Regions from separate parts of the Stappia sp. ICDLI1TA098 genome, predicted to be linked through region 4. Evidence: predicted binding sites of a transcription regulator. Region 4 holds the regulator's gene; each other region holds the start of a gene.
What was found. Region 4 encodes LexA, which represses DNA repair genes until DNA is damaged. Its sites were predicted from a motif close to TGTTCNNNNTGTGTTCNG; they were not measured.
Positions count from the first base shown of each region.

Region 1: the regulator LexA is predicted to act here: its motif matches at 4,457-4,474, upstream of ACSLUQ_RS01910 (ATP-dependent helicase).
Region 2: the regulator LexA is predicted to act here: its motif matches at 3,203-3,220, upstream of recA (recombinase RecA).
Region 3: the regulator LexA is predicted to act here: its motif matches at 5,282-5,299, upstream of ACSLUQ_RS12455 (DNA recombination protein RmuC).

Region 1 is NZ_JBTZBT010000001.1:430,881-438,528, forward strand. Features, by position in the region: gene ligA (NAD-dependent DNA ligase LigA) at 1-1,889, shown strand, start outside; gene ACSLUQ_RS01905 (methyl-accepting chemotaxis protein) at 2,044-4,371, shown strand; gene ACSLUQ_RS01910 (ATP-dependent helicase) at 4,548-7,010, shown strand; gene ACSLUQ_RS01915 (50S ribosomal protein L11 methyltransferase) at 7,158-7,648, shown strand, end outside.
Region 2 is NZ_JBTZBT010000001.1:657,620-665,267, reverse strand. Features, by position in the region: gene alaS (alanine--tRNA ligase) at 1-1,727, opposite strand, end outside; gene recA (recombinase RecA) at 2,069-3,154, opposite strand; gene ACSLUQ_RS02860 (PfkB family carbohydrate kinase) at 3,436-4,344, shown strand; gene ACSLUQ_RS02855 (pseudouridine-5'-phosphate glycosidase) at 4,524-5,456, shown strand; gene ACSLUQ_RS02850 (cell surface protein) at 5,663-6,844, shown strand; gene ACSLUQ_RS02845 (DUF6384 family protein) at 6,972-7,648, shown strand, end outside.
Region 3 is NZ_JBTZBT010000002.1:457,650-465,297, reverse strand. Features, by position in the region: gene ACSLUQ_RS12485 (leucyl aminopeptidase family protein) at 1-400, shown strand, start outside; gene ACSLUQ_RS12480 (MarR family winged helix-turn-helix transcriptional regulator) at 514-864, shown strand; gene ACSLUQ_RS12475 (C40 family peptidase) at 882-1,778, shown strand; gene ACSLUQ_RS12470 (response regulator) at 2,133-2,561, shown strand; gene ACSLUQ_RS12465 (2-hydroxyacid dehydrogenase) at 2,582-3,526, opposite strand; gene ACSLUQ_RS12460 (hypothetical protein) at 3,707-4,027, shown strand; gene ACSLUQ_RS12455 (DNA recombination protein RmuC) at 4,064-5,281, opposite strand; gene def (peptide deformylase) at 5,385-5,903, shown strand; gene fmt (methionyl-tRNA formyltransferase) at 6,053-7,003, shown strand; gene ACSLUQ_RS12440 (GNAT family N-acetyltransferase) at 7,134-7,648, shown strand, end outside.
Region 4 is NZ_JBTZBT010000001.1:1,390,399-1,398,046, forward strand. Features, by position in the region: gene gltX (glutamate--tRNA ligase) at 1-388, opposite strand, end outside; gene ACSLUQ_RS06260 (ComEC/Rec2 family competence protein) at 943-3,582, shown strand; gene lexA (transcriptional repressor LexA) at 3,576-4,286, opposite strand; gene ACSLUQ_RS06270 (molybdopterin molybdotransferase MoeA) at 4,404-5,621, opposite strand; gene moaC (cyclic pyranopterin monophosphate synthase MoaC) at 5,618-6,133, opposite strand; gene trpC (indole-3-glycerol phosphate synthase TrpC) at 6,165-6,977, opposite strand; gene trpD (anthranilate phosphoribosyltransferase) at 6,970-7,648, opposite strand, start outside.

The sequences.
Region 1 (7,648 bases), 960 kb from region 4:
TGCTGTCCCTCGACAATGCCTTCAAGGACGACGACGTTCGCGATTTCGTCGGGCGTCTCCGCCGGTTCCTGAAGATCGACCCGCTGCAGGGCGCGATCGCCATCACGGCAGAGCCGAAGATCGACGGGCTGTCGCTGTCGTTGCGCTACGAGAAGCACAAGCTCGTCAGCGCCGCGACCCGGGGCGATGGCACCGTGGGCGAGAATGTCACGCAGAACGCGCTGACCATCGACGACATTCCGAGGGAGCTTCCCGAGGGCGCCCCGGAGGTGGTGGAGGTGCGCGGCGAGGTCTACATGCGCCACGAGGATTTCCAGGCGCTCAATGCGCGTATGGAGATCCAGTCCGGCCGGACCTTCGCCAATCCGCGCAACGCGGCCGCCGGATCGTTGCGCCAGCTCAACCCGGAGGTGACGCGCGCCCGTCCGCTGCGGTTCTTCGCCTATGCCTGGGGCGAGATGAGCGAGATGCCTTGCGAGACGCAGTACGAGATGGTCCAGGCTTTCGGGAACTGGGGCTTTTCGGTCAATTCGCGGATGACGCGATGCGACGACGTTGAGGGGCTGCTTGCGGCCTATCACGGCATCGAGGAGGAGCGGGCGCTTCTCGGCTATGACATCGACGGCATGGTCTACAAGGTGAACAGGCTCGATCTCCAGTCCCGACTCGGCTTTGTCTCACGCGCGCCGCGTTGGGCGATCGCGCATAAGTTTCCGGCCGAACAGGCCTTCACCATCCTGCGTGACATCGAGATCCAGGTCGGGCGGACGGGTGCGCTGACGCCCGTGGCGAAACTCGAGCCGGTCACCGTCGGCGGCGTGGTCGTCTCCAACGCGACCTTGCACAACGAGGACTATATCAAGGGCATCGGCCAGGACGGGGAGCCCATCCGCGGCGGCAAGGACATTCGCATCGGCGACACCGTGCGCATCCAGCGCGCTGGCGACGTCATCCCGCAAATCGTCGATGTCGATCTGGACAAGCGGTCGGCGGATGCCGTGGCCTTTGCCTTCCCGAGCGCATGCCCGGTCTGCGGCAGCCATGCCGTGCGCGATATCAATCCCAAGACCGGGCGCCCCGACGCGGTGCGCCGCTGCACCGGAGGGCTCGTGTGCGCGGCCCAGGCCAAGGAGAAACTCAAGCACTTCGTGTCGCGCAACGCCTTCGACATCGAAGGGCTGGGCGACAAACAGGTGGAGTTCTTTTTCGAACTGCCGCTCGGAGAGGGCGGCATCCGCCAGCCGGCCGACATCTTCACCATCGAGACGCGGGACAAGGCCTCGTCGCTTCAGAAGCTTCGCAACCGTGACGGCTGGGGCGAGACGAGTGTCACCAATCTCTTCGCGGCCATCGAGGCACGGCGCGAGATGCCGCTCAACCGGGTGATCTTTGCCCTTGGCATTCGCCATGTGGGCGAGGGCAACGCCAAGCTCCTTGCCCGCCACTATCTCGACTGGGCGAGCTTCGCGGCGGCGATGACGGCGGCGGGCGATCCGCAGTCCGATGCCTGGGCCGAGCTCAACAGCATCGACGGTATCGGCGAGACGGTGGCGCGCGCGGTCGTCGAGTTCTTCGCTGAAGGGCATAACCGTGACGCTCTGGAGGCTCTGCTCCACGAGATCAGGCCGCAAGCCCTGGAGAGGGCCGAGGCGGGCTCTAGCCCCGTGGCGGGAAAGACCCTGGTTTTCACCGGGACGCTGGAGAAGATGAGCCGAGACGAGGCGAAGGCACGTGCCGAGGCCATGGGCGCCAAGGTCTCGGGATCGGTCTCGAAGAAGACCGATCTCGTTATCGCCGGCCCGGGCGCGGGCTCGAAGCTGAAGAAGGCGGAAGAGCTCGGTGTCGATGTCATCGATGAAGACGCCTGGATTGCCATGTCCGAGGCGTGAGAAAGAGCAGTTCTTCTACTTATGTAGAATGACGTAATTTATTGTTTTAAATGGCTTTTCTATTTTTTGGGGCGGTTCTCTTAAAAGAATTTCAATCTCCGATTGCCAGACTTTCGTCACGGGCGTGTGGCCCGAGTGAAATCTGGAGAGAACTATGTTTCGTCGACTGCTGTCCGGTTCGATTGGTCTGCGCCTGGCCGCGATCAGCATCATTCCGCTTGCCGCGCTGCTTGTCGTCAGCTCGATCGAGCTGATGCGGGATTATCGCTCCGTACAGGAGCGCAAGATGGTGGCGGACTTCCTGAACGTTGCTCCCGTGATATCGGAACTGGTGCACCAGCTTCAAAAGGAGCGCGGTGCGTCGGCTGGATATGTCGGATCGAAGGGGAGCGCCTTCGCTGACGAGATCCGCTCCCAGCGCAGGGCCACCGATGAGGCGTTGGAAACCTATGTCTCGGGCGTGCCGGAGCCAACGGGGCGACTTGCCATCGATGGGTTCTCGCGACCGCATGCCACTGTCTCCGGACAGCTCAAGAGGCTTGCCGAGGCACGCCGGAGCGTTGATTCCCTGACGTTCGAGGTTGCCGATGTCGCGGGCTTTTACACGCCGATCATTTCAAATCTTCTCGACATGATCTCGAGCATGTCCGGCCTCGTCGAGGACGGCGACACCCTGCGCTCCGTGATTGCCTACAATGCGTTGATCCAGGCGAAGGAGCGGGCGGGCATCGAGAGGGCAATGGGTGCGGCCGGTTTCGGCGCTGGCGTTTTCAACGAAAAGGTATTCCGCAATTTCGTGCGCCTCGGCGCGATGCAGGACACTTATCTGGATACCTTCCGGCGTTTTGCCTCGCCAGACATGGTGGCGACGTATGAAAGCGCACTTGCCGGTCCGGTCGAAGCCGATGTGGCGGCACTGCGACAGCTTGCCTACGCGGCTCCCTTTGGCGGCGATATCTCGGCTGTGACCGGACCGCAGTGGTTCAAGGGCAGCACCGTCCGTATCGAGGCGCTGAAGCGGGTCGAGAACGCGTTGGCGGGGGCCATCTCTTCCGAGGCTGCCATGGGCGTGGCGGCGGGCGGGCGCTCCTTCTTGTGGAGGCTTGGGCTGATCGCAGCTCTCGCGCTGGCCACCATGGCGTTTTCCGTTTGGGTCTATCGCTCCATTGTTCCGCCGATAACGGGATTGCTGGAGGTGATGCGCCGTCTGGCTGCCAATGACACGGACATTGTCATCGCCAACACCGGCAGGGCGGACGAGATCGGAGCGATGGCCGGAGCCATCGAGATCTTCCGGGAAAATGCCGTTGAGCGCATCAACCTGGAAAGCCGCCTGCAGGATGAACGCCTGCGCGAACGCGACAGGCAGGCCTCCATCGAGGCCATGATCGAGGGGTTCCGCTCCAGCGTGTCTTCGACGCTGGATGTGGCGGGTTCCAAGGCCGTCGACATGCGAAGCTCCGCTGAAACACTGAGTTCGGAGGCGAGCCGCGCCGCGACCGACGCCTCGTCGGCGAGCGCTGCCACGCAAGCCGCCTCCGGCAACATCCAGGTGGTGGCTGCGGCGGCAGAGGAGCTCTCGGCGTCCATTGCCGAGATCGCTTCGCAGACCGTCAAGGCGAGCGATCTCATGGCCTCGGCGTCGACGCGGGCAACCGCGACCAATGCAGAGGTGGCAACGCTGTCCGATGCCGCCGAGCAGATCGGGTCTGTGGTCAATCTCATTCGCGACATTGCGGAACAAACCAACCTGCTGGCGCTCAACGCCACCATCGAGGCGGCACGCGCGGGTGAATCCGGCAAGGGCTTCGCGGTGGTCGCGAGCGAAGTGAAAAGCCTGGCTGGACAGACCGCAAAGGCGACGGAGGACATCGCCTCGCAGATCACCGGCATCCAGTCGTCGACGCGCGGGGCAGTCGATTCCATCGGCGACATCGCGGCAGCGATGTCGGAGATCCGCGAGCTGACGTCGACGATTGCCGGCGCTGTCGAGCAGCAGCGCGCGGCGACGCAGGAGATTGCAGGATCCGCCTTGGCCGCCTCGACGGGAACGGACACGGTCGCCGACAATGTGACTTCCGTCACGGCGGCCATCGGCGAGACAGCGAGTGTTGCAGGTGACGTCAATTCCGTCTCTGCGAGCCTTGCCGAGGTGACGAGGCAGCTTGCCGGAGAGGTGGAAACGTTCCTTGCCGATGTGACGCGCGATCTGCAGGCGCGTCGGGCCGCGGTGCAGGCGCAGATGCGAGAAGCGGTGATCGTTACCGCCATGGGGCGTCGCTATCAGGCCGTTATCGGCGCGGCGGATGCCTTTGCGGCAAGGGTTACCTCCGCAGCGGGCATCGCGACCGATCAGCCGCTGAAGCTTCAGCTTGCCGATGGGCGGGTTGTTTCCGCGCGCGTTTCCTCGGCCGAAGGGACCTTCTACGATCTTCGCTTCGATGAACCTGCGGAAGCGTTGGCATCACTCATTGCGGCCTGATTTTCGAATAACAATGGCGTCAGACCGGGCAGTGGAGGGGCGCGAGCAATTGCGCCCCTCCAATTGACGGGACAAGTTGCTATATTGGTCCAAAGAGAGAACAGAATCGCGCGAGGTCGAATCCCGATCCGCGGTTCCGGTTTGAGTGACCCTGACCCATCGAGATCCGAGACCGCATGGCCAATTTCCCTGTCGACAGCCGACATTCCGCCCGAGATGCCGAGCCGGTGCCATCGGGGCGCGACGACAGGGGTGTGCCCGCGGGCAGTGGTATCGCGGCGCGGGCGCGGGCGGCCATGGCGCGACCGGCGGAGCCGATGCAGCCGACGCCCTATCTCGAGGGGCTGAACCCGGAGCAGCGCGAGGCCGTGGAGACCCTCGACGGACCCGTTCTGGTGCTTGCCGGCGCGGGCACGGGCAAGACCAAGGTCCTGACCACGCGCATCGCCCACATTCTGGCGACGCGACGTGCGTTTCCGAGCCAGATCCTTTCGGTGACCTTCACCAACAAGGCCGCGCGCGAGATGAAGGAGCGCATCGAGCGGCTGATCGGCGACAGCGCCGAAGGCATGCCCTGGTTGGGCACCTTCCATTCGATCTGCGTCAAGATCCTGCGCCGCCATGCGGAACTCGTCGGTCTCAAGTCCGGTTTCTCCATTCTCGACACGGACGACCAGATCCGGCTGATCAAGCAGATCATCCAGGCCGAAGGGCTTGACGACAAGCGCTGGACGGCGCGTGCCTTCGCCGGGCTGCTCGACGGGTGGAAGAACCGCGGCCTGACCCCCGAACAGGTGCCAGAAGGAGAGGCCCGCAGCTTTGCCAACGGTCGGGGGCGTGAGCTCTATGCGCTCTATCAGGACAGGCTGTCGATCCTGAACGCCTGCGACTTCGGCGATCTGCTGCTGCATGTCATTACGCTGTTCCGCAAAAATCCGGACGTGTTGAAGGACTTCCAGCGCCGCTTCGTCTTCATGCTGGTGGACGAGTATCAGGATACCAACATCGCGCAGTATATGCTCCTGAGGCTGCTGTCACAGGGGAACACCAACATCTGCTGCGTGGGGGATGACGACCAGTCGATCTATGGCTGGCGCGGCGCCGAGGTCGACAACATCCTGCGTTTCGATCACGATTTTCCGGGCGCCAAGGTGATCCGGCTGGAGCGCAATTACCGCTCGACGAGCCACATCCTGGCTGCCGCCTCTCATCTGATCGCCCACAATGAGGGCCGTCTCGGCAAGACGCTGTTCACCGACCTTGAGGACGAGGGGGATGACGAGCGCGTCTCGGTCGCCGCCGTCTGGGATTCGGAGGAGGAAGCGCGGGCCATCGGCGACGAGATCGAGGCATTGCAGGCGAAGGGCCACGGCCTCGAGCAGATGGCGATCCTGGTGCGCGCTTCCTTCCAGATGCGTGAGTTCGAGGATCGGTTCGTCACGCTGGGGATCAACTATCGGGTCGTCGGCGGGCCGCGCTTCTATGAGCGCATGGAGATCCGCGACGCACTTGCCTATTTCCGCGCGATCGTTCAGCCGGCCGATGACCTCGCCTTCGAGCGCATCGTCAACACGCCGAAGCGCGGCCTCGGCGAAGCGAGCCTCAAGCTCGTTCATGCCCATGCACGGGCGAACCGGATGCCCTTGATGCAGGCGGCAGCCGATCTCTGCCAGACGGAAGAGCTGAGGCCAAAGGCGCGCACGACGCTCAGGATGCTGCTTGCCGACTTCGACCGCTGGCGCGATCAGCTCGAGGGCATGCCGCATACCGAACTGGCCGAGATCGTGCTCGACGAGAGCGGCTACACCGAGATGTGGCGCGCCGACCGTTCCGCCGAGGCGCCCGGGCGGCTCGACAACCTCAAGGAACTGATCCGCTCGATGGACGGGTTCGAGTCCATGGCGGGGTTCCTGGAGCATGTCTCGCTGGTGATGGACAGGGACGCGGACGGCAACGCCGAGGCGGTGTCGCTGATGACGCTGCATTCGGCCAAGGGCCTGGAGTTCGACACGGTTTTCCTTCCCGCCTGGGAAGAGGGGCTCTTTCCGCACCAGCGCGCGCTCGATGAATCCGGTCGCGCCGGCCTGGAGGAGGAGCGCCGCCTTGCCTATGTCGGCCTGACCCGGGCGCGCCGGCGTGCCAAGATCTGGTTCGCCTCCAACCGGCGCATTCACGGCAGCTGGCAATCGACGATTCCCTCGCGCTTTCTCGACGAGTTGCCTGCCGACCATGTGGACGTGGTCGAGCCGTCCAAGTCCTATGGGGGCTATGGCGGCGGTTACGGCGCGAGCCGCTTCGACACGCGTGATCCGTTCCAGTCGAGCTATTCGACGCCGGGATGGCAGCGGGCGCAGCGCTCCCAGTCTTCGGGAGGAGGCGGTGCGGGGACGCGCGGCGGGTTTGCCGGTCGGTTGAGCGGCAACGAGCGGCGCGGCAGCGGTGGCCCGCGCACCATTGAGGGGGACCTTGTGGTGAAGTCAGTTGCCGAGGAGCCGTCCTCCTTCGCGACGGGCGAGCGGGTCTTCCACATCAAGTTCGGCTATGGCGAGATCGTTGCCATCGAGGGAAACAAGCTCACGATCCAGTTCGAAAAAGCTGGCCGGAAGAAGGTCCTGGACGGTTTCGTCGAGCGGCACTGACGCGTGTCCGCCGACGCCGGGCGCGCGCTTTGGGGGACTATCGGAGCGCCCGCCGCCCCCTCTCCCCGCCAAGGCCGTTGCCGATGGCCGTCCGCGGGTCTATAGGCGGGCAACCCCGCCCCATCCGCAGGAAGCCCCGGAGCCCTCATGTCGACCATCCGCGTCCGTATCACCGCCCAGGAGATCGAGGCAAAGCGCATCTATGAGTTGCTGTCCCGAGACTTCGAGGACGATGGCAACCCGGTGACCGTGTTCGAGGCGTCCGCCGACGGCCGCGACTGGACGGCGGAGATCCTGCTCTTCGACATGAGTGCCGGCGAGGCGTCCGATCTGGTGCGCGACCGACTTGGCGCGGATGCCTTCGCCGCGCCTGTCGAGGCGGTCGAGCTTGAAGACATCAACTGGGTCGCCAAGAGCCTGGAAGGGCTGAAGCCGGTGCGCGCGGGACGTTTCTTCGTGCATGGGGCGCATGACCGCGACAAACGGCCCGACAATGGCGTCTCCATTGAGATCGAGGCCGCGCTGGCCTTCGGGACAGGGCATCACGGCACAACGGCGGGCTGCCTGATCGAGATCGATCGGCTGCTGACGCGGCGGCGCTATGCGCGCATGCTCGATCTGGGTACGGGGACCGGCGT
Region 2 (7,648 bases), 730 kb from region 4:
ACCTCGCGCAGCGCCTCGTGGACAAGGTGCGTGGCGGAGTGATTGGCGCGAATTCCGCTGCGGCGGCCTCCGTCGACCAGAAGCTCCAGCGCCACACCGACCGCAAGCGTGCCAGACACGACCTTGACCTCATGAACAAAGAGGCCGTCGGCTTTCTTCTGCGTGCCCGTGACCTCTATCTCGACGCCCTCGCCGCGCATCCAGCCGGTGTCGCCGACCTGACCGCCGGACTCGCCGTAGAAGGGTGTCTGGTTGAGCATAACCAGACCGGTGTCGCCGGCCGCGAGCGTCGCGACCTCGGTCCCGTCGCTGACCAGCGCGGTGACAACGCCCTCGGCCGTCTCCGTGTCGTAGCCCAGGAAATCGGTGGCTCCGAGCCGGTCCTTCAGCGCGAACCAGACCGTGTCGGTCGCCGCCTCGCCGGAGCCCGACCATGCGGCGCGCGCCTCGGCGCGCTGACGCTCCATGGCGGTGCGGAAGCCATCGGTGTCGACACCGATGCCGCGGGCACGCAGCGCGTCCTGGGTCAGATCCAGCGGGAAGCCGTAGGTGTCATAGAGCTTGAAGGCGGTCTCGCCGTCGAACTCCGCGCCCTCTCCCAGATCGGCACTCGCCTCGTCGAGCAGCGACAGGCCACGTTCCAGCGTCTTGCGGAAACGGGTTTCCTCGAGCCGCAGCGTTTCGGTGATCAACGCCTCGGCGCGGCCAAGCTCCGGATAGGCCCGGCCCATCTCGCGCACCAGCGTCGGCACCAGCCGCCACATCAGCGGATCGCTCGCGCCCAGCAGGTGCGCGTGGCGCATGGCGCGGCGCATGATGCGGCGAAGCACATAGCCGCGCCCCTCGTTCGAGGGCAGCACGCCGTCGGCAATCAGGAAGCTGGTGGAACGCAGGTGATCGGCGATCACCCGGTGGCTGGCGCGCGCGTCGCCTTCGGCCTCGACGCCGACTGCATTGACGGAAGCCGCGATCAGCGCCCGGAACAGATCGATATCGTAATTGTCATGAACGCCCTGCAGAACGGCGGCGACGCGCTCCAGTCCCATGCCCGTGTCGATCGAGGGACGCGGCAGGTCGACGCGCTCGCCGGGAAGCTGCTCGTACTGCATGAAGACGAGGTTCCAGATCTCGATGAACCGGTCGCCGTCCTCTTCCGGCGAGCCCGGAGGGCCGCCCCAGATGTGCTCGCCATGATCGAAGAAGATCTCGGAGCACGGCCCGCACGGGCCGGTGTCGCCCATCGCCCAGAAATTGTCGGAGGTGGGGATGCGGATGATCCTGTCGTCGGAAAGCCCCGCAATCTTCTTCCACAGGGCATGCGCCTCTTCATCCTCGGAGTAGACGGTGACGAGAAGCTTGTCCTGCGGCAGTGCGAACTCCTTGGTGATCAGGTTCCAGGCAAGCTCGATGGCCCGGTCCTTGAAGTAGTCGCCGAAGGAGAAATTGCCCAGCATCTCGAAGAACGTGTGATGGCGGGCGGTGTAGCCGACATTGTCGAGGTCATTGTGCTTGCCGCCGGCGCGCACGCATTTCTGCGCCGTCGTCGCGCGCTGGTAGTCGCGCTTCTCGAGCCCGGTGAAGACGTTCTTGAACGGAACCATGCCCGCATTGGTGAACATCAGGGTCGGATCGTTGCGCGGCACCAGCGGCCCGGACGCCACGATCTCGTGACCGTTCTTGGCGAAATACTCAAGAAACGCCGACCGGATTTCGTTTACACCGCTCATGAAGCCGCCCATTGCTCGCTGGCGAAACGCGGACCCGCAGCCTCCCTGTCGGCCGCCCCTGACCCGCCTTGCGCCTTGTCTGAAGATCTTCGGCCGCTTTTATCCGCCGGGAACCGACAAGTCCAGCGCGCGCAGGACGTTCAACCCGACGTCGAAAGGCCGTGACCGGCGCGTCCAAAGCCATGGACAGGGCGCGGCTCCGTCAATGAAAACGCCCGCGGTCTCGTCTGCCGCATGTCACGGCGCGAGAACGCGGGCGCTTCGATCACAAGCCTGGACCAACCGCGAGCACGGGGCCCACCGGCCTTACGCGATCCGCCAGACAGGGCAACGCCGGGCGATCACTCGCCGACGACGCCGTCCTCGTCCGCCTCGGTCTCCGAGAAGGGCTCGGTGATCCGCTCGGCGATGAGGCCGGCGTTCTGGCGGATCGCCAGCTCGATCTCATTGGCGATCTCGGGATTGTCGCGCAGGAACTGCTTGGAGTTCTCGCGGCCCTGCCCCAGGCGCTGACTGTTGTAGGAAAACCAGGCGCCGGACTTCTCGACCATGCCGCCCTTGACGCCAAGGTCGAGCAGCTCGCCCATCTTGGAAACGCCCTCGCCGTAGATGATGTCGAACTCGACCTGACGGAACGGCGGAGCAAGCTTGTTCTTCACCACCTTGACGCGTGTCTGGTTGCCGACCACCTCGTCGCGGTCCTTGATCGCGCCGATGCGACGGATGTCGAGACGAACCGAGGCATAGAACTTGAGCGCGTTGCCGCCCGTCGTCGTTTCCGGCGAGCCGAACATCACACCGATCTTCATGCGGATCTGGTTGATGAAGATGACCATGCACTTTGAGCGCGAGATCGAGGCCGTGAGCTTGCGCAGCGCCTGACTCATGAGGCGCGCCTGCATGCCCGGCAGGCTGTCGCCCATCTCGCCGTCAAGCTCGGCCTTTGGCGTCAGCGCGGCGACCGAGTCGACCACAAGCACGTCGATCGCGCCCGAACGGACCAGCGTGTCGGCAATCTCGAGCGCCTGCTCGCCCGCATCCGGCTGCGAGATCAGCAGGTCGTCGATGTTGACCCCGAGCTTGCGCGCATAGATCGGGTCCAGCGCATGCTCGGCGTCGATGAAGGCACAGATGCCGCCCTTCTTCTGGGCCTCGGCGATCGTGTGCAGCGCCATCGTCGTCTTGCCCGAGGATTCCGGGCCGTAGATCTCGACGACGCGCCCGCGCGGCAGGCCGCCGATGCCAAGAGCGATGTCGAGCCCGAGCGAGCCGGTCGAAACAGTCTGCACCTCGACGACCTGGCCCTGGCCCATCCGCATGATGGAGCCCTTGCCGAACGCCCGTTCGATTTGCGAAAGCGCGGCGTCGAGCGCCTTTGTCTTGTCCATCTTAATGCCTTCGACCAAGCGGAGTGAATTTTGCGACACAGGAGCATCCTTATTCCACGCCGGGGACGGCGTTTCAAATCGCGCGTTTGTACCATTTTTGTTCTCACCCCGCAATGCAAGCTGAAGTATTGAAACAGAACGTTGATTTGGCTCGTGTTCGAGCTTCGTTCACGTTCGGTGGACAACTTGCGTCACGCCGGAATTACGGTCCCGCCTGACAGGTGGCGGGCAGCGGGAGAATCACCGCGCCGCCACTTCCCCCCATGCCGGGCGGCGTGCGATGTAGTCGTCAGCTCGAAATCCGCTCAGGTTCCCCAGCCATGTCCGTCTGCTGCTTCGGCGCGATCCATCTCGACACGCTCGCCCACGCCACGCGCGAGGTGCTGCGGGAAACCTCGACGCCGGCGGCCTTTTCCAGCCGCCCCGGCGGTGTCGCGACCAATGTGGCGCGTGCGTTGCTCAGGCTCGGCGTGCCGGTCTCTCTTGTCGGTGCCCTTGGCGACGACGCCGAGGGGCGCACGCTGCTCGAGCGCCTCGCCGACGAGGGGGTCGATGTCCGCCCCGCAATTTGCCCCGGCGTCCCGACCGGCCGCTACATCGCCATCCATGATCCCGACGGCTCGCTGCCCGCCGCCGTCGTGGACGGACGCATCACCGACGGACTGGCCGTCGACGCACTCGACGAAGCCCTGCCGGCCGCCGCTTCGGCCCGCCTGTGGTTTCTTGATGCCAATCTGCCGGCACCACTTCTGGAGCGGCTGGCCTCGGCCGCGGGTGAGCGGCGCCTTGCCGCCGACACCGTGTCCCGGGCCAAGGCAGGCCGGCTTCGCGCGCTGCTGCCTCGTCTTGACCTTCTCTTTTGCAACCGCGCGGAAGCAGCGGCGCTGACCGGCCACGACGAACAGGAGCCGCTTCCCGATCCGGAAGTGCTTGCGCGGACGCTGCGCGCGGCCGGGCTGCGCGCCTGCTGCCTGAGCGACGGCGCCGCGCCGCTGCTGCTGATGGAAGGCGGTGACATCGCCCGGCTCGACGTGGAGGTGGAGCCCGGCGCGGTACGCGACGTGACGGGCGCGGGCGACGCACTCATCTCCGGAACGCTTGCCGGTCTCGATCATGGCCGTGACCTGAGGGGGGCCGTTGCCGCCGGTTTGCGCGCGGCCGCGCTGACCCTGCGCTGCGACGGTGCGGTCGCCGCGACGCTGTCCTGGCCGGCGATCGCCGACGGCTGAGGGATGCGCCCGGATGGCACACCCGCGACCGCGCGCCGGCGCTCGACTCGGCCTGCCCCCACCCCTATAAGCGCGCCAGGGAACACGTCTTGCGAATGTGACTGTGGGGAGACACCGGGGGAGAGGCACCCCGTCCGCGCCAAAGGCCGGGCGGTCCGACGAGAGGATCTGAAGAGCGCATGAGCGAAGCGGCAGAAACAGGCACGAACGCGCCCATCGTTTTCGGCGAGGAAGTGGCAGCGGCCCGCGCCGCCGGCAAGCCCGTCGTCGCACTGGAATCAACCATCGTCACCCATGGCATGCCCTGGCCGCGCAACGTCGAGACGGCCCGCCAGGTCGAAGCCGACATCCGCGCCCATGGCGCGATCCCCGCCACCATTGCAATTCTCGACGGCGCTCTGCACGTCGGCCTTTCCGACGCGACGCTCGAACGCCTCGCCCGTGCCGAGGGCGTGATGAAGTGCTCGCGCGCCGATCTTGCCTTTGCGCTGGCCACCAAGCGCCCCGGCTCGACCACCGTCGCCGCGACGATGATGGCCGCCCACGCCGCCGGCATCGAGGTCTTCGCCACCGGCGGCATCGGCGGCGTCCATCGCGGCGCGGAGACGACATTCGATGTTTCCGCCGATCTGGATGAACTCGGGCGCACGCCGGTCTGCGTCGTCTCCGCCGGAGCCAAGGCGCTGCTCGACCTGCCCAAGACGCTCGAGGTGCTGGAAACCAAGGGCGTGCCCGTCATCGCCTATGGCACCGACGTCTTCCCCGCTTTCTGGTCCCGCGACAGCGGCCTTGCCGCGCCCTACCGGCTCGACACGCCGCAGGAGATAGCGCGGCTGATGGCCATGCGCGACGCCTTCCCGGGCCATGGCGGGCTGCTCGTCGCCAACCCGGTTCCAGCGGAAGCCGAGATCCCCGCTGGCGAGATGGCCGGCGCCATCGAGCGCGCCGTGCACGAGGCAAGCCGGCGCGGTGTCAGCGGAAAGGACGTCACGCCTTTCGTGCTGTCGTTCATCCTGGAGCTGACACAGGGCCGCAGCCTGGAAACCAACATCGCGCTGGTGCGCAACAACGCCGGCCTGGCGGCGCGCATCGCGGTCGCGCGCGCCGGCTAGAGACGGCCAGGCGGCGGCCGCGCATTCGGACCGCTCGTGAATGGTGCCACCGGCGGCGCGAATGTGTTTAACTCGCCCTGGCCGCGGCGCGCCACCTTCGTCACGATGCGGTCGCGTTTGCCGTCGAAAAATCGGGCGTAACACGATTGCCACCGGAACCTGGATGCGCGTTCGCACCGCCGGGGCAGGGAAACAGAGGACGGACTATGGCGGATACGACACCTGCAACCGCGCTTTCCCCCATACAGTATCTGGACCGGGCCATGGGCGCGCTGCGCGACATGGGCCTGATGCCGGGCAGCACCGCCGAGGCGCCGATCAACGCGCTGCTTGAGAAGATCTCCGACCTTTCTCCGGACAAGATCGCCGTCATCACGCGCACGCTCGGCCAGTCGCAGACCTTCAACGAGGTGGTGCGTAACGAGATCCAGGCGATGAGCATCGGCGAGCGCTACGAGGGGATCACCGAGGCGTTCAACTCGATCCGCGACGACGCCAAGGGCATGGTCGACCAGCTCGCCGACGGCAAGATCTCCTTCATGGAGAACATTTCCAACAAGTGGCGCGACATGACGCGCGGCACCATCTCCGACCGCTTCGGCAAGATCCGCGAGACCTATCTGGACGTCGCCCGCGACACCAAGGACCAGATCGAGCGCGAGCAACGCATCCTCGAGGCCTATCGCGACTTCCGCGGCGCACTGAAACAGGCGGAGGTTCTGGCGCTGGAAGTTCTCGGCTCCGCCTCGGACCGTCTCGACGCGGCCAAGGCCGCGCTTGAGAGCGCCAACGGCAAGGTCGAGGCCTATACCGGCGACGACGCGGCCGGCAAGGCCCGCCTGGAGCTTGCCCGCGACGAGACCATGCGCACCATGCAGGACGAGGAAAAGCGCTACCAGATCGCCAAGGACCTCTCCGACAACCTCACCATCGGCTACAACACGTCCGAGGTGATCATGGCGCGTCTGATGCAGACGACAAACGCCAAGGAGCGGGTCTATTCGCAGGCGGTCAGCTTCTTTTCCACCAACGACTCGGTGCTGACGGCGCTCAACGCCTCCTTCACCGGCCTTCAGGGGCTGCACGAATCCACCGAAACGCTCAACGCCATGAAGGAAGGTGTGTCGAAGTCGCTGGAAACGCTTGCGGAGATCGGCGATGCGGTGCAGGAAGCGGCGCTGAAAGCTGGCTATGGACCGACCGTCCAGGCGGCCGCAGTCAAGAAGCTCGTCGATTCCGTGATCAACTTCCAGGTGAACTCTCGCGAGATCATCCAGGAGATGCGGAAGATGTCGACCAAGAACTCCGAAGAGATCCGCGACGCGGTGGAGGACGGCAAGCGCCGGCTCGCCCGCCTCGCCGCCCAGGGCAACGCCCTCGGCGCCTAGGCAATGACGTCACCCGGCGGCTACCGACGGCCGCCGGGCGCTTGCGCCGACCTCCCGGCCGGCCACATATGACAAGCGAGTCCGGCGTCACCGGGTTCGCCCGACCGGCCCCAACGGGAACGAAAGCATGCCCCCCGAAAGCGCCTCCCCGACCAAGGCCCCGCTCGACGACCTGATGATGGCAATGGATGTCGTCGACACGCTGCGTCATGACGAGCGGATTGCGGTCAAGGAACTCGATTCCGACCAGCGCGACGCGCAGATGATCGAGCGGCTGCGTCAGATCTACAAGAGCCAGGGCATCGAGGTTTCCGAGCGTATCCTCGCCGAGGGCGTGGAGAACCTGAAGGCCAACCGCTTCGTCTACACTCCGCCGGCTCTCGGTTTCCAGCGCACGCTGGCGACGCTCTATGTCACCCGGGGCCGTTGGGGCAAATGGCTGGCCATCGCCCTCGCCCTTGCCCTCGCCGCCGGTCTTGCCTGGCATTTCCTCGTGGAAGTGCCCCGCCAGCGCGCGGCGCAGGACCTGCGCATCGAGCTGAGCGAAACGCTGCCGCAGACCTACGACACACTGGTCGAGCGCATCGCCGCCGTCGCCGAGGAGCCGCAGGTCGCCGAGGACGCGCGCGCCATCGCCGCCACCGGCAGGGCAGCCGCATCCACGGGCGATGCGCCCGCGGCTCGTCAGGCCGCAGATCGGCTGCGCGCGCTCGAGGCCAGGCTGCTGCAGACATTCCAGGTCCGCGTGGTCTCGCGACCGGGAACGCCCTCGGGCGTCACCCGCATTCCCCAGGCCAACCGCGC
Region 3 (7,648 bases), on a different contig from region 4:
GATCGACATGGCGACGCTGACGGGTGCGGCCCGTGTCGCGCTCGGCCCCGAACTGCCGCCGCTCTACACCGATGACGATGCCTTCGCCGATGACCTTGCAGCAAGCGCCGAGGCGGTGAACGATCCGCTCTGGCGCCTGCCATTGTGGCGTCCCTACGAGAGCTATCTCGACAGCCGTATCGCGGACATCAACCACATCAACACGAGTGGCGCCGGGTTTGCTGGCTCCATCACGGCAGCCCTGTTCCTGTCGCGGTTCGTCGGGAAGGCGAAGACCTGGGCGCATCTCGACATCTATGGCTGGAACCCGTCCGACCGGCCGGGACGCCCGGCCGGCGGAGAGGCTCAGACTGTGCGGGCCCTGTTCGCCTGTCTGAAGGACCGCTACCCGCCTGCGTAAGGACGCGGATCTGTCGCCTCGCGTATAACGGATCCGAAACGATATCGCCCTAGAGTGCCCTCATCCGAGGTCCTGGGCACGCGGTCCGGGTGAAGAGCGAAGGTTTCGAAGGGATGGGGATCGAGATCCGGCCGGCACAGGCGCTCCGGCTCTGGCACGACGTCACCATGTCCCTGGTCACCGACGGCGACCAGGACCTGACATCTCGCCAGATGGCGATCCTGCTGACGGTCTATCTGGAGCCGCCGCCGCACACGGTGCGCGGCCTGGCCGCGCGGCTCGATGTCACCAAGCCGGTGATCACCCGCGCGCTCGACACGCTGGGGGCGATGAAGCTTCTCTCGCGTCGCCGTGACGAGGCGGACCGCCGCAATGTCGTCGTGACGCGCACGGTTGCCGGTGCGCTTTACCTGGAGCGGATCGGCGATACGATCACCGAAAAGGCGGCCGCGATCACGCGCTAGGCCGTGTGGAGACTGACATGGCCGCTTCCTCTTCCATTCCTGCCTCGTCCCTCGACAGGCGCCGCCATCCCGTGCGCGCCGATCTCGCCGCTGCAAGCTACGCCGGAAGTGTGTCGGCCAGGCAGTTCGTCGAGGGACGCGCGATGCGGATTTCCGCCGACTTCGCCGACATTCGCCCGGTTGCCGATCAGGCGCGACCGATCGACACCCAGGCGCTTTTCGGGGAAACTTTCACCGTCTACGAGATCCGCGATGACGGCTGGGCCTGGGGGCAGCTCGAGACCGACGGATACGTCGGATATCTGCCGGCAGAGGCGGTGTCGGAAGCGGGTGCTCCGGCCACGCATCGGGTGGCCGTGCCGCGCAGCTATCGCTATCCCGGTGCGGAACTGAAGCTGCCGCCGGTCGGCCTTCTGTCGCTCGGCGCCCGTGTTCGTGTCACGGGGAACGCAACGACGCGCGGCCTCGACTATGCCGTTCTCGAGGATGGCTCGGCCATGGTGGCCCGTCATCTGGAGCGGCTCGACCATATCGCTGGGGACTGGGTTGCGGTTGCCGAAAATTTGTTGGGAACACCCTATCTTTGGGGAGGTCGGACCTCGCTTGGCCTCGATTGCTCGGCTCTCGTCCAGCTTGCCGCCCAGCAGGCGGGGATCGTCCTGCCGAGGGACAGCGACATGCTGGAAGTCGAGGCGGGCGTCGCCCTTGAGCCGGGCGATGGCGTGCCGTCCGATCTGCGCCGGGGCGATCTGCTGTTCTGGAAGGGGCACGTCGGTATCATCTGCGACCCGGCCACACTGCTTCACGCCAACGGGTTCACGATGACCGTTGCGCGTGAGCCGGTGGAGACAGCGCTCGCCCGTATTGCACGCAGCGAGTGGGGACGCCTGACCGGCTGGAGGCGCTTCGCCTGACGTCGCGGTCGCCGTGATTGTCTATTTTTTTGGGAAGCGAAATAAACCGCTCGAAAAAACTCCCGCTGCGAAATTTATAAATTGAATAAGTATTCATTCTTGTTGTTTGTTTTATGCTCCAAGTCGTCACCAGATATGCGCGAATTGCATTTGTAGTTACATATTGATGGGGGTAGCTTCCGCGCAAATTCGACGCACGTATCTTCGCGTGCCAGTCGGCTTGCGCGGTCGGTCTCCGGTGGCTCCTGCCTCATCCCGTCCGCTGCCCTCTTGCATTTCCGGACCCCGATACCCGCTTCCTGCCTTTGGCACGACGGGATATTTGGCGTTCCAGCCTCGGACGGACAGCTCTGAATGCTGCATGCGATACCCCATGCCGTTTTCCTTCATGTGGAGGACAACACGGACGACGCGCGTCTGTTTCGCGAAACGCTTGAAGCCCTGACCGGGAATGTGCGCATCCGCAGGGTGAGCCTGGCGGAAACGGCGCTTGATCTGCTGGCGGATACAGATGAGGCGGATGGTCCGCCGTTCGATTGCGTGGTGACCGCGGTTCGCCTTCCGGGGCTGAATGGCGGAGACCTGGCACGACGGCTGCGTCAGCGGTTCGATGCCGCATCGCTTCCGATCATCGGACTGACGCGCGACGCACCGGTAAACGAAGCCAGTGCCGGCTGGTTCGATGCGCTTTTCCAGAAGCCGGATACGTCGCGGGGCCTGCGCCCCGTCGTCCAGGCGATTGTAGATCTCTGGTTCACCAAGGCCCGCCGCTACCATTGCTGAGCAGCGGAGCGTCGCTGCTCCTAGTAGCCGACCGTCCGGTCAACCACATTCTCGAGCTTCTCGCCGCGCTCATGCGCGGCAATCTGCGCGGCGATATAGTCCGAGATCGTCTCCGGATCGCTGTCGGCCGCCACATGCGGTGTCACCACGACATTCTCTAGTCCCCACAACGGGCTGTCCGGCGACAGCGGCTCGGTCTCGAACACGTCAAGGCTTGCCCCCGTGAGCGTGCCGTCCGTCAACGCGCGCACCAGGTCCGCCTCGACCTGGCTGCCGCCGCGGCCGGCGTTGATGAAGACCGGACCGCCGAGCGCCCCGTCGCGAGCGAGTTTCGACAGCAGGGCGTGATCGATGAGGTGCCGGGTGTCTGGTGTCAGCGGCAACAGGTTCACCAGAATGTCGGTTCGTCCGAGGAAGGTATCGAGTTCGTCGGATCCCGCGAAACAGGCAATCCCGTCGAGCGTCTTGCGGCTGCGCGCCCAGCCGGCGACCTCGAAGCCGAGCGTCGCGAGCACGCGCGCCGCATCCGTCCCCAGAACGCCAAGACCGAGGATGCCCACCCGCACGCGCCGTGCAGCAGGCTGGTCCAGATCCTTCCAGAGCCGTGCCTTCTGCTGGGCGAGATAGGTCAGTTGCTGGCGATGATGGAGCAACACCTGCAGCGCCACCCATTCGCTCATGCGAGCCGTCAGATCGGGATCCACCACCCGCACGAGCGGCGCTGCGGGTAGATCCGGCTGCGCGAGCAGATGGTCGACGCCGGCTCCCAGCGAGAAGATCACTTCCAGATTGGGGCAGCGCGCCAGCAAGCCCGCTTCCGGCTTCCAGGCGAGTGCATAGCGGATTTCCGACAGGTCCCCAAGGTCATCGGGATAGCTGCGCACCGTATGGCCTGGCAGCCGCGACGATAGCCTCTCGACCCAGGGCAGGGAATTCCATCCGGCGACGGCGATCAGGAGGGACATCGGGCAGCTCCGCTTGGGTGGGATCTCCCTCTTAACCGCTTGCGCCAGCGCAAGCAAAGGGGAGGGAGGTGGCGAATGAGTTGCTTTTAAATAAAAATGCAATTTATGGTGTGTGTCGACCTGTCAGCTTTCTGGCCGCGGCCGATAGCAAATCGGGTGTTTTCCAAAAAGGAGGTTGTCATGGGTGTTGGAGATCTGGAGAAGGTCAAGGCATGGGTGGATACCATGCCTCCGAGGCCGGGCAGGCTCGTCGTCATTGGTCGGGTCGTCGCGCCGACGCCCTGTCACGAGGCGAAAGCCGTGCTTGATGCGATCGAGAAATCGAACCCGCCTGTCTATGTGGTGAAGGTGACCGTGCATCCGCTTCCGGGGCGATGCCTGCAGGTGCTGCATGCCATCGACTTTCGCTTCGTCCTCGAGAACTATGCCGATGACGCGCGGCAGGTCAGGGTGATCTCGGAAAAGGACAGCCTGCTTGTCGATATCGAAGAGGTGAGCTGATCCGGGCCTGTCGTCGAGGCGACGGCGGGGCCGACGTCAGCCCTGATGCCCCGGGTGGTCGCGGAGCGGCGGAAGACCGGACCCGTTCGGGCGCAGCCCGGTGTCGGGGCTGGAGGCGACAGGTGCTGCCTCCGGTGCCAGATCCAGCTCGCCGATGCCACGACCGCGTTTGGTGATCTTTTCGCTGGAAATCAGGATTTGCTCGATATCCCGTTCCGCCTGGCCGAAATGAGACTGGAGCTTGCGAACGCGCTCGTCGAGGCGCGTCACGTCCTGCACCAGATGGCCGACCTCCGCCTGGATGCGGTGGGCCTCCTCGCGCATCCGCGCGTCGCGCAGCACCGACTGGATCACCTGGATGGAGAGCAGCAGCAGGGACGGGGAGACGATCACCACCCGCAGGCGATGCGCCCGCTGGACAAGATCGTCGAACTGCTCATGGATCTCGGCAAAGACGCTCTCCGAGGGAACGAACATGAAAGCGGTGTCGAGCGTCTCACCCGGCACGAGATAGCGTTCGCGGATATCTGACAGGTGCTTGCCGATGTCGCGCCGGAACCGGGCCTGGGCCTGTTTCGTCGCCTCGGCATCGCGCGCATCCTTCAGCGCGGTATAGGCCTCCAACGGGAACTTTGCATCGACGGCGAGCGAGGGTGAGCCATTGGGCAGATGGATCAGGCAGTCGGGGCGCACGCCCGTCGAGAGCGTTGCCTGAAAGGTGAAGGCGGCTGGTGGCAGCGCATCCTGGATCAGTGCCTCCATCCGGCCCTGACCGAAAGCGCCACGCGTCTGCTTGTTGGCCAGGATAGACTGCAGCTCGCCGACCTGCCCGGACAAGGAGCTGATCGTCGCCTGCGCCCGGTCGATCACGGCGAGGCGTTCGTGCAGGTGCCTCAGTCCCTCATGGGTGCGCCGGGTTGTCTCCGCCATGGACTGGCCGAGCTTGTGGCTCATGCCGTCGAGCCGGTCGTTGACGGCACGCATCAGGTCGCCCTGCCGCGAGCCGAAAACCTCCGCCATGGTCTGCATCCGTCCGGTCATTTCGGACTGGGCCTTCACCATGGCTGCAAGCTTTTCCTCAAGTTCATGCGCGCGATCTTCCGCCCGCCACTCGGCCTGGCGCCTGACGCCGGCCTGCCGTAGCAGGGTCACGACCACGACCGCGAGCAACACCAGCGCGCCAATGGCAGCACAGGCAATGGCCTCGGCCATGGTCACGGGACGGTTGCCGATCGAGAACAGAATCGCTGTCATGGAAACAAATATAGAACATCCCTCGAAACGAGGGAACGTGCGGCGCGCGGTTTCCGTGGCCGCACGCGTTGACGCACGGCCGGACTTCCCATATTTCAGCGGCATGACGAAACGCGACATCCTCATCCTCCCCGACGCCAAGCTTAGGCTGGTCAGCGAACCCGTCGCCAAGGTCGACGATGCGATCCGCCAGCTGGCAGACGACATGCTCGAGACCATGTACGACGCGCCGGGGATCGGCCTTGCGGCGATCCAGATTGGCGTGCCCAGGCGCATGCTGGTGCTCGACGTGGCGCGCGAGGGCGAGGAGGCGGAGCCGATGGTGGTGATCAACCCTCAGGTGATCTGGGAATCGCCTGAGCGCTCGATCTACCAGGAAGGCTGCCTCTCCATTCCCGAATACTACGAGGATGTGGAACGGCCCGAAAAGATCGCGCTGAAGTTTCTCGACCGCGAGGGCGTCGAGCGCGAGATCGAGGCCGACGGCCTTCTCGCCACCTGCCTCCAGCACGAGATCGATCACCTGGATGGCGTGCTGTTCATCGACCATATCTCCAAGCTGAAGCGCGAGCGGGTCGTGAAGAAGTTCCAGAAACAGGCGCGGCTGACCGACAAGGCCTGAGTGCTGCGGGCATTTCCGTAGCGATAAGGGCCGGCTGCGGCCGAGAGCGCCCGGGCGATGATGGACCCGGGGCCTGCGTGGGTGCCGCCCTTCTGCCACCCGTCCACATGTATCCCCGCCTGGGGGCGCAAAGAACAAGGGAAACGGGCATGAGCCTTCGCGTCGTCTTCATGGGCACTCCGGATTTCTCCGTGCCGACGCTCATGGAAATCGTCGGCCAGGGCCATGACGTGGTCGCCTGCTACACCCAGCCGCCGCGCAAGGCTGGACGCGGCATGGAGGAGCGGCGTTCGCCGGTGCATCAGGCCGCCGAAACGCTCGGTATCGAGGTGCGTGCGCCCGTCTCCTTCAAGGGGGAAGAAGAGCGCGCGGCTTTTGCCGCGCTCGAGCCGGATGTCGCCGTCGTCGTCGCCTATGGCCTCATCCTGCCGCGCGCGGTGCTCGATGTTCCTGTTTACGGCTGCCTCAACCTGCATGCGTCGTTGCTGCCCCGCTGGCGCGGGGCAGCCCCGATCAACCGGGCGATTATGGCCGGCGACAGGGAAACGGGCGTCGAGGTCATGCGCATGGAGGCGGGACTCGACACCGGCCCGGTCTATATGGCCGAGAAGGTTGCCATCGGCGAGACCATGACCGCAGGAGAACTGCACGACCGCCTGTCCGCGCTTGGCGGCGACCTGATGACGCGTGCGCTCGCCGCCCTGCCGCGCGGTGGCCTCGTCGCCACGCCGCAGGCGGAAGAGGGTGTCACCTATGCCCGCAAGCTCGAGAAGTCCGAAACCCGGATCGATTGGAGCCGACCGGCGCAGGACGTGCACGACCATATCCGGGGGCTTTCGCCCTTTCCAGGCGCCTGGTGTGAGATCGAGCTTGGCGGTCGCACGGAGCGGGTGAAGGTGCTGCGCTCGGCGCTTGCGGACGCCGGAGGCAGTGCGGCACCGGGAGACGTCGTCGCGGCGGACACGGAGGCGGGACTCGTCGTGGCTTGCGGAGGCGAAGCCGTGAGGCTGCTGCAGCTCCAGCGGGCCGGGCGCAAGCCGATGGCTGCGGCTGAGTTCCTGCGCGGCGCGCAGATCGCCACCGGCGACCGGCTTTCCTGACAGGCGACGGCAGCGTCATTGCACAATCGCCAAGCCGTCGGCGCCTGCTATAGGATGCAGCCTGTCAGGCGCGCACGCCTGATGTCCCACCCTGCCCGCAGTAGCCGCAAGCCAACCGGAACCCGTGACCATGACCCATCCATCTCTTGCTCCGACGCTCAGAACGGCCTCTTCCGCGGACGCGGAAGCGATCTCCACCCTGCTCGGCGCGGCGTTCGGCCAGGACGCCGAAGCCCGGCTCGTTCACGAGTTGCGGGCCTGCGGTGCGTTCCTGCATGAACGGGTGGCGGTCGGGCCGGACGGTCGTGTCGTCGGCTATGTCGCCTTTTCGCGGGTCACGGGAGCGGGACCGGCGCATCGCCTGACCATCGCCTGTCTGGCGCCGGTTGCCGTCACGCCCGACCTTCAGCGCTCGGGCATCGGTTCGGCGCTGGTGCGCGACGGGCTCGAGACATTGCGTGGGGAAGGCGTCGATCTCGTTCTGGTGCTCGGTCCGCCGGCCTACTATCCGCGTTTCGGGTTCGACTCGGAGCTTGCGCGCAAGGTATCCGCGCCGTATGCGGGGGCTGCCTTCCAGGCGCTGGCGCTTACCGAGGCCGCCCGTGCGGCACTTCCCATCGAGGTGAGTTTCGCCACCCCGTTCGA
Region 4 (7,648 bases):
GGTCGCGCCAGCGGCCGTCGTAGCGCGGCGGCAGGCCCTTGGCGCGCTGCTCCTCGCGCATGGCGGCGAGGTCTTCCTGGGTGGCGTAGCAGCGATAGGCCTTGCCGGCGGCGATCAATTCCTCGGCGACCTCGCGATGGCGTGGCGCGCGGGCGAACTGCGAGATCGGCTCGCCGTCCCAGTCGAGGCCGAGCCAGGTCAGACCGTCGAGAATCGCGGCGATTGCTGCGTCCGTGGAGCGTTCCCTGTCGGTGTCCTCGATGCGCAGCAGCATCTTGCCGCCGAAGCGCTTGGCATAGAGCCAGTTGAAGAGCGCCGTGCGTGCTCCGCCGATATGCAGGAAGCCGGTGGGCGAGGGCGCGAAGCGGGTGACGACAGGAGCGGTCATGGAGAGCCTTGTTGTTCGTTGTGCGTCGGTCGTGGGTTGGCGGTCTCGGGTGCCGGGACGCCCGGTCGGCCAAGAGCCTGCGGTTCAGCCGGCCGGGAGCGGCCGTTGCCGGCGTTCGCATGCGGCCACCAGGGAAATACTCGTCTTGCGCGAAACGCGGTTGCGATGCACGCTCACACGTCCGTTGGCGGCGAGCCACCGTTTAGCATGGCCTCTTGTCACCGCCAAAGCCGGAAATCGCAGTCCGGAGGCGCGTTTTCCGGCATGGCGCCTTCCCGGCGGACAGGAGACCGCAAGCGCGGGGGGCGCTTGCCGGAGGGATCTCGGCGATGGCGAAGGGGGAGGAGCGGGACGACGGGGCGGACAAGGGCCCCGCGCGCACTCGTTCGTTCCCGTTTCGTTCAGATTCGCGGTCGCTCTCTCGGGATGATCCGCGCGGGAATTCTGGCAGGAAGGGCCGCGCTCACGCCGGCGATCTTGTCGACGCGTTGGACAATGATCATGCGCGCCAGGGATCGCGCGACGAAGCGGGGCAGGGGGCGCTCAGGCGGTTCATGCTTCGACGACGGAGCCGGTTCTCGGGCGCTGGATACGGCGACGCGAGGTGGCAGGGGCTTGGCGACGCGGTTGTCGAGGCGCTGGCCGCCGGGCGCGGGCTCCCCTGGGCGAGCCTTGCCTTCATTTTCGGCATTGCCGGCTATTTCGCGCTTCCAGCCGAGCCGTCCGCCGGCTTTCTGATTGCCGTTTCGGGCGGGCTCGGCGTTCTCGTCTTGCGGGGGCGGCGCAGGGGCGAGGCCGCACTGCTGCTCTTGCTGGGCGCTCTGGTCGTCTCCGGGCTTGCAACCGGGGCGCTGCGCACGGTGCTGGTGGCCGCACCGGTGCTCGAGCGGGCGCGAACGGTGACGCTTGAGGGCTTTGTCGCCACGGTGGAGGAGACCGAAAGCGGTGTCCGTCTCGAGGTCGCGGTCGTCGCGGCCAAGGGACTTCGGGCGGATGTCATGCCGGAACGTGTGCGGGTCACGGTGCGCTCGCGTCTCGATGCGCCCTTGCGCGTCGCGGATGGCGTGCGGGTGCGTGCCCGGCTGATGCCGCCGCCCGGGGCGGTGATGCCGGGAAGCTATGACTATTCCTTCCGCGCCTTTTTCGACGGGATCGGGGCGACCGGCTTCGCATTCGGCGCTCCGCAGCGGGTTGATCTTGGAACCGCCCCGCTGCTCCTGCGCCTCAAGGCGGGGCTCGGGGCGTTGCGCATGACGATCGCCGGCCGCGTCCAGGCGGCACTCGGGGAGACGGTCGCAGGCGCGCTGGCCGTCGCGCTCATCGTCGGCGACCGAACGGCCATTCCGCCAGATGTCACCGAGGTACTGCGGACGGCGGGCCTGGCCCACATCCTGGCGATCTCCGGCCTTCACATGGCGCTCTTTTCGGGGGCGGTGTTTTTCGTCGCACGCGCTGGTCTGGCGCTTTCGCGCAAGCTCGCGGACGAACAGCCCATAGACATCTGGGCGTCGGGCGCGGCACTGGCGGCGGCGACCTTCTATCTGCTCGTCTCGGGAACCTCGGTCGCCACCCAACGCGCCTTCGCGATGACCGTTCTGGTGTTGATGGGCAGGCTGGTCGGCCGACGGGCGCTCACCTTGCGCAATGCCGCGCTTGCAGCGCTCGTGATCCTTGTGGCGACGCCGGAAGCGCTGCTCGATCCGGGGCTCCAGATGTCGTTTGCCGCGGTCGTCGCGTTGATCGCCGCCTATGAGGAACTGCTGGCCCGCCGGAGCCCGGCGCGGCGCGAGCCCGACGGTGGCGGCGCGGGCGTTACGGCGGTGGCGGTGAGCGGCTTGCGCGTCTCCACCCGCTGGCTCGGTGCGATCCTGCTGACCTCGCTGATCGCCGGCACCGCGACAGGCGCCATCGGCGCCTATCATTTCCACCGGGTCGCGCCGCTCGGTCCTCTCGTCAATCTCCTGGCGATGCCGGTGGTGACGCTCGTCGTCATGCCTTTCGCGGTGCTGTCTCTGGCGCTGATGCCGCTGGGGCTCGAATTGCTGCCGCTTGCCGCGATGGGGGCCGGACTCGATCTCGTCGTCGCCATGTCGCGATGGGCGGCAGAGCGGACGCCGGGGGACGGCATCGTTGGCGCGCCGTCGCTCATCGCCACGCTGCTGGTGGTGACGACGGGCGCGCTCCTTTGCCTGGCCCCGCGTGGCACACGCAAGCTTGCCGGGGTTCCACTGGCGCTGGCGATCTGGCTGCAGTCGGTCGATCGGCATCCGGACATGCTGATTGCGGAGAACGGTCGCCATGTCGCGCTGCGCGATCCGGCGGGGCGGCTGATGGTGACGGCACGGCCGACAGGCTTTGCCGGCGAAATGTGGCTGCGCGCCGACGGGGTGGGGCCGAAGTCCTTTGCCGAACGCCACCTGACGCGCGGGCGCATGAATTGCGATGCTCTCGGGTGCGTGGCAACCGCCCATGCGGCAACGTCCGGCTCGCCGCTTGTCGTGGCGCTGACGCGCGCGCCGGAGGGGCTTGCCGAGGATTGCGAGCGCGCCGACATTCTCGTCACGCCGCTGCAGGCGCCGACCGATTGCGCGGCGCGCTGGATCTTCGACGGCCCGCGCCTTGCGCGTGACGGCGCCACGGCGCTCTATTTTGACGTCGACGAGACCGCAGCGGAACCTGGTCGCGAAGAGGCCGCCACCCTGTCGGTCGGCACTGAGGAACCTGCGAGGCCGGCCCGGCAGGGCAGTGCGGCCGAACCGGGGCAGCGGAGCATCGGCCCGCCGGCCCGCGTCGGTGTTTCGCTCGGGAATGCCAGCGATGACGACCTGGACGAAAAGCCTCCAGGGCCGGCCGCCAGCCTCGCTGCGATCTCCGTCGAGAAGAGGGCAGGTCGCCCTCGCGCGCGGCAAGGAGAAGGCGGACAGACAGAGGGAGAGCAGGCAGAGCAACTGGGGGGAAAGCAGACCGGGGGGAGGCGGATAGAGGAGAGTGAGGCGCAAGATACGCGGCAGCGGCAGGTGCGGGCAGATGCAACTGCAACGCCGATGCGCGCGATGCAAGCGACAGGCGTGCCCTCCGCCTCCTTGTCTGGATCGGGGGCAAAGGGGCAAGGTCACCCGGCGTTGCGGGTGACGGCAGTGCCTTCCTATCGCTGGCGCCGTCCGTGGACGCCATCGGTTCCTGTCGCTCAGTAGCGACGGAAGAGCGAGACGAGCTTGCCCTGAACCTTCACCCGGCCGGGACCGAAGATGCGCGTTTCATAGGCAGGGTTCGCCGCCTCCAGCGCGATCGACGCGCCTTTCTTGCGCAACCGCTTCAGCGTCGCTTCCTCGTCGTCGACAAGGGCCACGACGATGTCACCGCTGTCGGCACTGTCGGAACGGCGGATCACCACCGTGTCGCCGTCGAGAATGCCGGCCTCGATCATCGAATCGCCGCGCACCTCGAGTGCGTAATGCTCGCCGTTTCCGAGAAGGTCGGCCGGCATGGAGATCGTGTGGCTGTGGGTCTGGATCGCCTCGATCGGCACGCCGGCGGCAATTCGCCCCATCACGGGAATGGAAATATTCTCCGATTCGGTGACAGGCGCGGGCGGGGCGGTCTCGCGCGGCCGGCCGAGCGAGCCTTCGATGACGGAAGGCGAAAACCCCTGACTGCGCGGCGCGGCCAGACCGGGGGAAACGGATTCGGGCAACTTGATGATTTCGAGCGCGCGCGCGCGGTTCGGCAGCCGGCGAATGAAGCCGCGCTCCTCCAGCGCGGTGATCAGGCGATGAATGCCGGACTTCGAGCGAAGGTCGAGCGCATCCTTCATCTCGTCGAAGGAGGGCGGCACGCCGGCTTCCTTGAGCCTCTCATGGATGAAGAGAAGCAATTCGTGCTGCTTGCGCGTCAACATTCTGCGGCATCCCCCATCGGCGCTCCGCGCGCCGGCGACTCATGTTCCCGGACAAATCATGAACATAGTCTAGCCGTTCCCGGCTTGTTCCACAACCGCCGTTTCGCGGCGAGGTCGTCAGCGGCGGTCGAGGCGGAGGACGGGGACGCGGGTTTCAGCGGCGAGCGCGGCGCCGTGGGGCGGGCGGACCACCAGCGCCTCGGCCAGTGCGAACGTGGCGAGCATCGAGGAATCCTGTCGCGGGAAGGGGAGAACCCGCTCGATCCCATCCTCGCCGATGACAAGGCTGGCGCGCAGGTAGTCCTCGCGCCGGTCGTTTTCGCCGACCGCCGCCGCCAGCGGCAGCATTTCCGCGCCGCGCTTGCCGGCTTCCGGCAGCCCCGAGAGCGCGTCGATCAACGGACGCAGGAAGAGCAGGGCGCAGACGAGGCTGGAGACCGGATTGCCAGGCAGCCCCAGCACGCGCATGTCACCGATGGCACCAGCCATCAGCGGCTTGCCGGGGCGCATGGCGATACGCCAGAAGGCGAGCTCCATTCCCGCAAGCCCGAGGGCATCCTGCACGAGATCGTGGTCGCCGACCGACGCGCCGCCCAACGTCACGAGAATGTCGGCACGGGCCGACCGTGCCGCCTGGATGCGCTCGGCCAGCGCGTGCTGCGTGTCGCGGGCGATGCCGAGGCGGATGGCCTCGCCGCCGCAATCCTCGACGAAGGCGGCAAGGCCGGTGTCGTTGGAAGCGATGATCTGGTCGTCAGCCGGGTTGCCGCCGGGCTCGACCAGTTCGTCGCCGGTCGCCAGGATCGCCACGCGCGGCCGGCGACGCACCGCGAGATGAGCGTGGTTCATCGCCGCGGCGAGCGCCAGGTCGCGAAAGCCGAGCCTGGTTCCGGCGCAAAGCAGCACATCTCCCTCGGCAAAGTCGAGGCCGGCGGCGCGCACGTAACGCCCTTCGGGCTCGCTCTCCAACGCGGTCACAATGTCGCCGTCGCGCGTCGCATTCTCCTGAATGAGGATCGTATCGGAGCCCTCGGGCAGCGGCGCACCGGTGAAGATGCGCACGGTCTCTCCCGGACCCACCCGTCCGGCGAAGGCATGGCCGGCGGGGGCCTCGCCGATTAGTCGCAGGGTCGCCGGCGTCGCGGCGATGTCGGCGGCGCGCACGGCGTAGCCGTCCATGGCGGAGGCGGCGAAGGGCGGCTGCGTGCGGCGGGCGGCGAGATCGGCGGCAAGGACGCGGCCGTTCGCCTCGGCGAGCGCGACGGTTTCCACCGCCAGCGGCTCGACGCCGCCGACAAGCCGTGCAAGCGCCTCCTCGACGGAAATCAGGCTCATGGCGTGTCGGGCTCCAGGTCGTCGCCGTCGAGCACCCAGTCGCCGGACTTGCCGCCCGACTTGGCGGTGACGCGAATGTCGCCGATGACCATGCCCCGGTCGACGGCCTTGGCCATGTCGTAGATCGTCAGGCAGGCGATGCTGGCCGCCGTCAGCGCCTCCATCTCGACGCCCGTCTGACCGGCGAGACGCACCGTGGCGCTGACCCTGAGGCCTGGCAGCGCGTCGTCCGGCTCGATGTCGACGGAGACCCGGGACAGGGCGAGGGGATGGCAGAGCGGCACGAGTTCATGGGTGCGCTTGGCGGCCATGATGCCGGCGATGCGCGCGGTGCCCAGAACGTCGCCCTTCCTGGCGTTGCCGGAGCGGATCATCTCCAGCGTCTCGGGCTTCATGCGCACATGCCCCCTGGCCGTCGCCTCCCGCGTGGTCACGGCCTTGCCGGACACATCGACCATGTTGGCCGCGCCGCTGTCGTCGAGATGGGTGAGCTTGGGGGTGTCGGCAGTCATGTGCTCATGCGTCCCTTGCACGGGCGAAAGGTCACTCGGCCGCGGCGGCGTCGTCGCGCGCCAGCAGCCGGCGGGTGGCGCCGGCGACGTCGTCCTGGCGCATCAGGCTTTCGCCGATGAGGAAGGTGGAAATGCCGGAGTTGCCCATGCGGGCAAGATCGTGCGGCGTGAAGAGGCCGGATTCGCCCACCACCAGCCGGTCGGAGGGTACCATCGGCGCAAGCGCCTCGCTGGTCGCCAGATCGGTCTCGAAGGTGCGCAGATTGCGGTTGTTGATGCCGACGAGCGGAGAGGAGAGCAGCAGCGCCCGTTCCATCTCCACCGCGTCATGCACCTCGATCAGCACGTCCATGCCGAGGTCGAGCGCGGTATTCTCGAGCATCGCTGCGGTTTTGTCGTCGACGGCGGAGAGAATGATCAGGATGCAGTCGGCGCCCCAGGCACGCGCCTCGTAGACCTGATAGGTGTCGAAGAGAAAGTCCTTGCGCAGCGCCGGCAGGGAAGTCGCGCCGCGCGCGGCGGCGAGGAACTCCGGTGCGCCCTGGAACGAAGGTCCATCGGTCAGCACCGAAAGACAGGCCGCTCCGCCCTCTTCATAGGCGCGGGCAAGTGCGGGCGGGTCGAAATCGGGGCGGATCAGCCCCTTGGAAGGGCTTGCCTTCTTGATCTCCGCAATAAGACCGTAGTCGCCGGCGCGGCGCCGCGTGAGAAGCGCGTCGTAAAAGCCGCGCGGAGCGTCGGCGGCGGCCGCGCGCCGTTCGATCTCCGCCTGCGGCACACTGGCCTTCGCGGCGGCGATCTCCTCGCGCTTGTAGGCCTCGATCCGCTTGAGGATGTCAGTCATTGCCGCTCTCCCGGTTGGACACGGCGACAAGGCGCTTCAGCCGGTCGAGCGCGGCGCCATCGTCGATCGAGCGGGCGGCCATGGCCACGCCCTCGGCGAGCGTGCCCGCCTTGCCGGCGACCACCAGGGTCGCGCCGGCGTTCATCAGAACGGTGTCGCGATAGGCGCTCTTTTCGCCGTCGAGCACGCCCTTGAGCGCGACGGCGTTGTCCGCTGCCTCTCCGCCCTTCAGGTCCTCCGGCCGGCAGATCGGAAGGCCGACGTCGGCTGGCGAGATCTCGAAACTGCGGATCTCTCCACCCTTCAGCTCGGCGACGCTCGTGGTGCCGGTTCCGGTGATCTCGTCGAGGCCATCGGAGCCGTGCACCACCCAGGCGGCTTCGGAGCCGAGCGCATGCAGCACCTCGGCGATCGGCTCGACCCAGCGGCGCGCGAAGACACCGACCATCTGGCGCTTCACGCCGGCCGGATTGGAAAGCGGGCCGAGCAGGTTGAAGATCGTGCGCGTGCCGAGTTCGGCGCGGGCGGGGCCGACATGCTTCATCGCCGAATGGTGGTTCGGCGCGAACATGAAGCCGAGGCCCGTCTCGCGGATGCAGGTGGAGATCTGCGCCGGCGAGACCTCGATGTTGACGCCGAGCGCCATCAGGACGTCGGCAGCGCCCGATTTG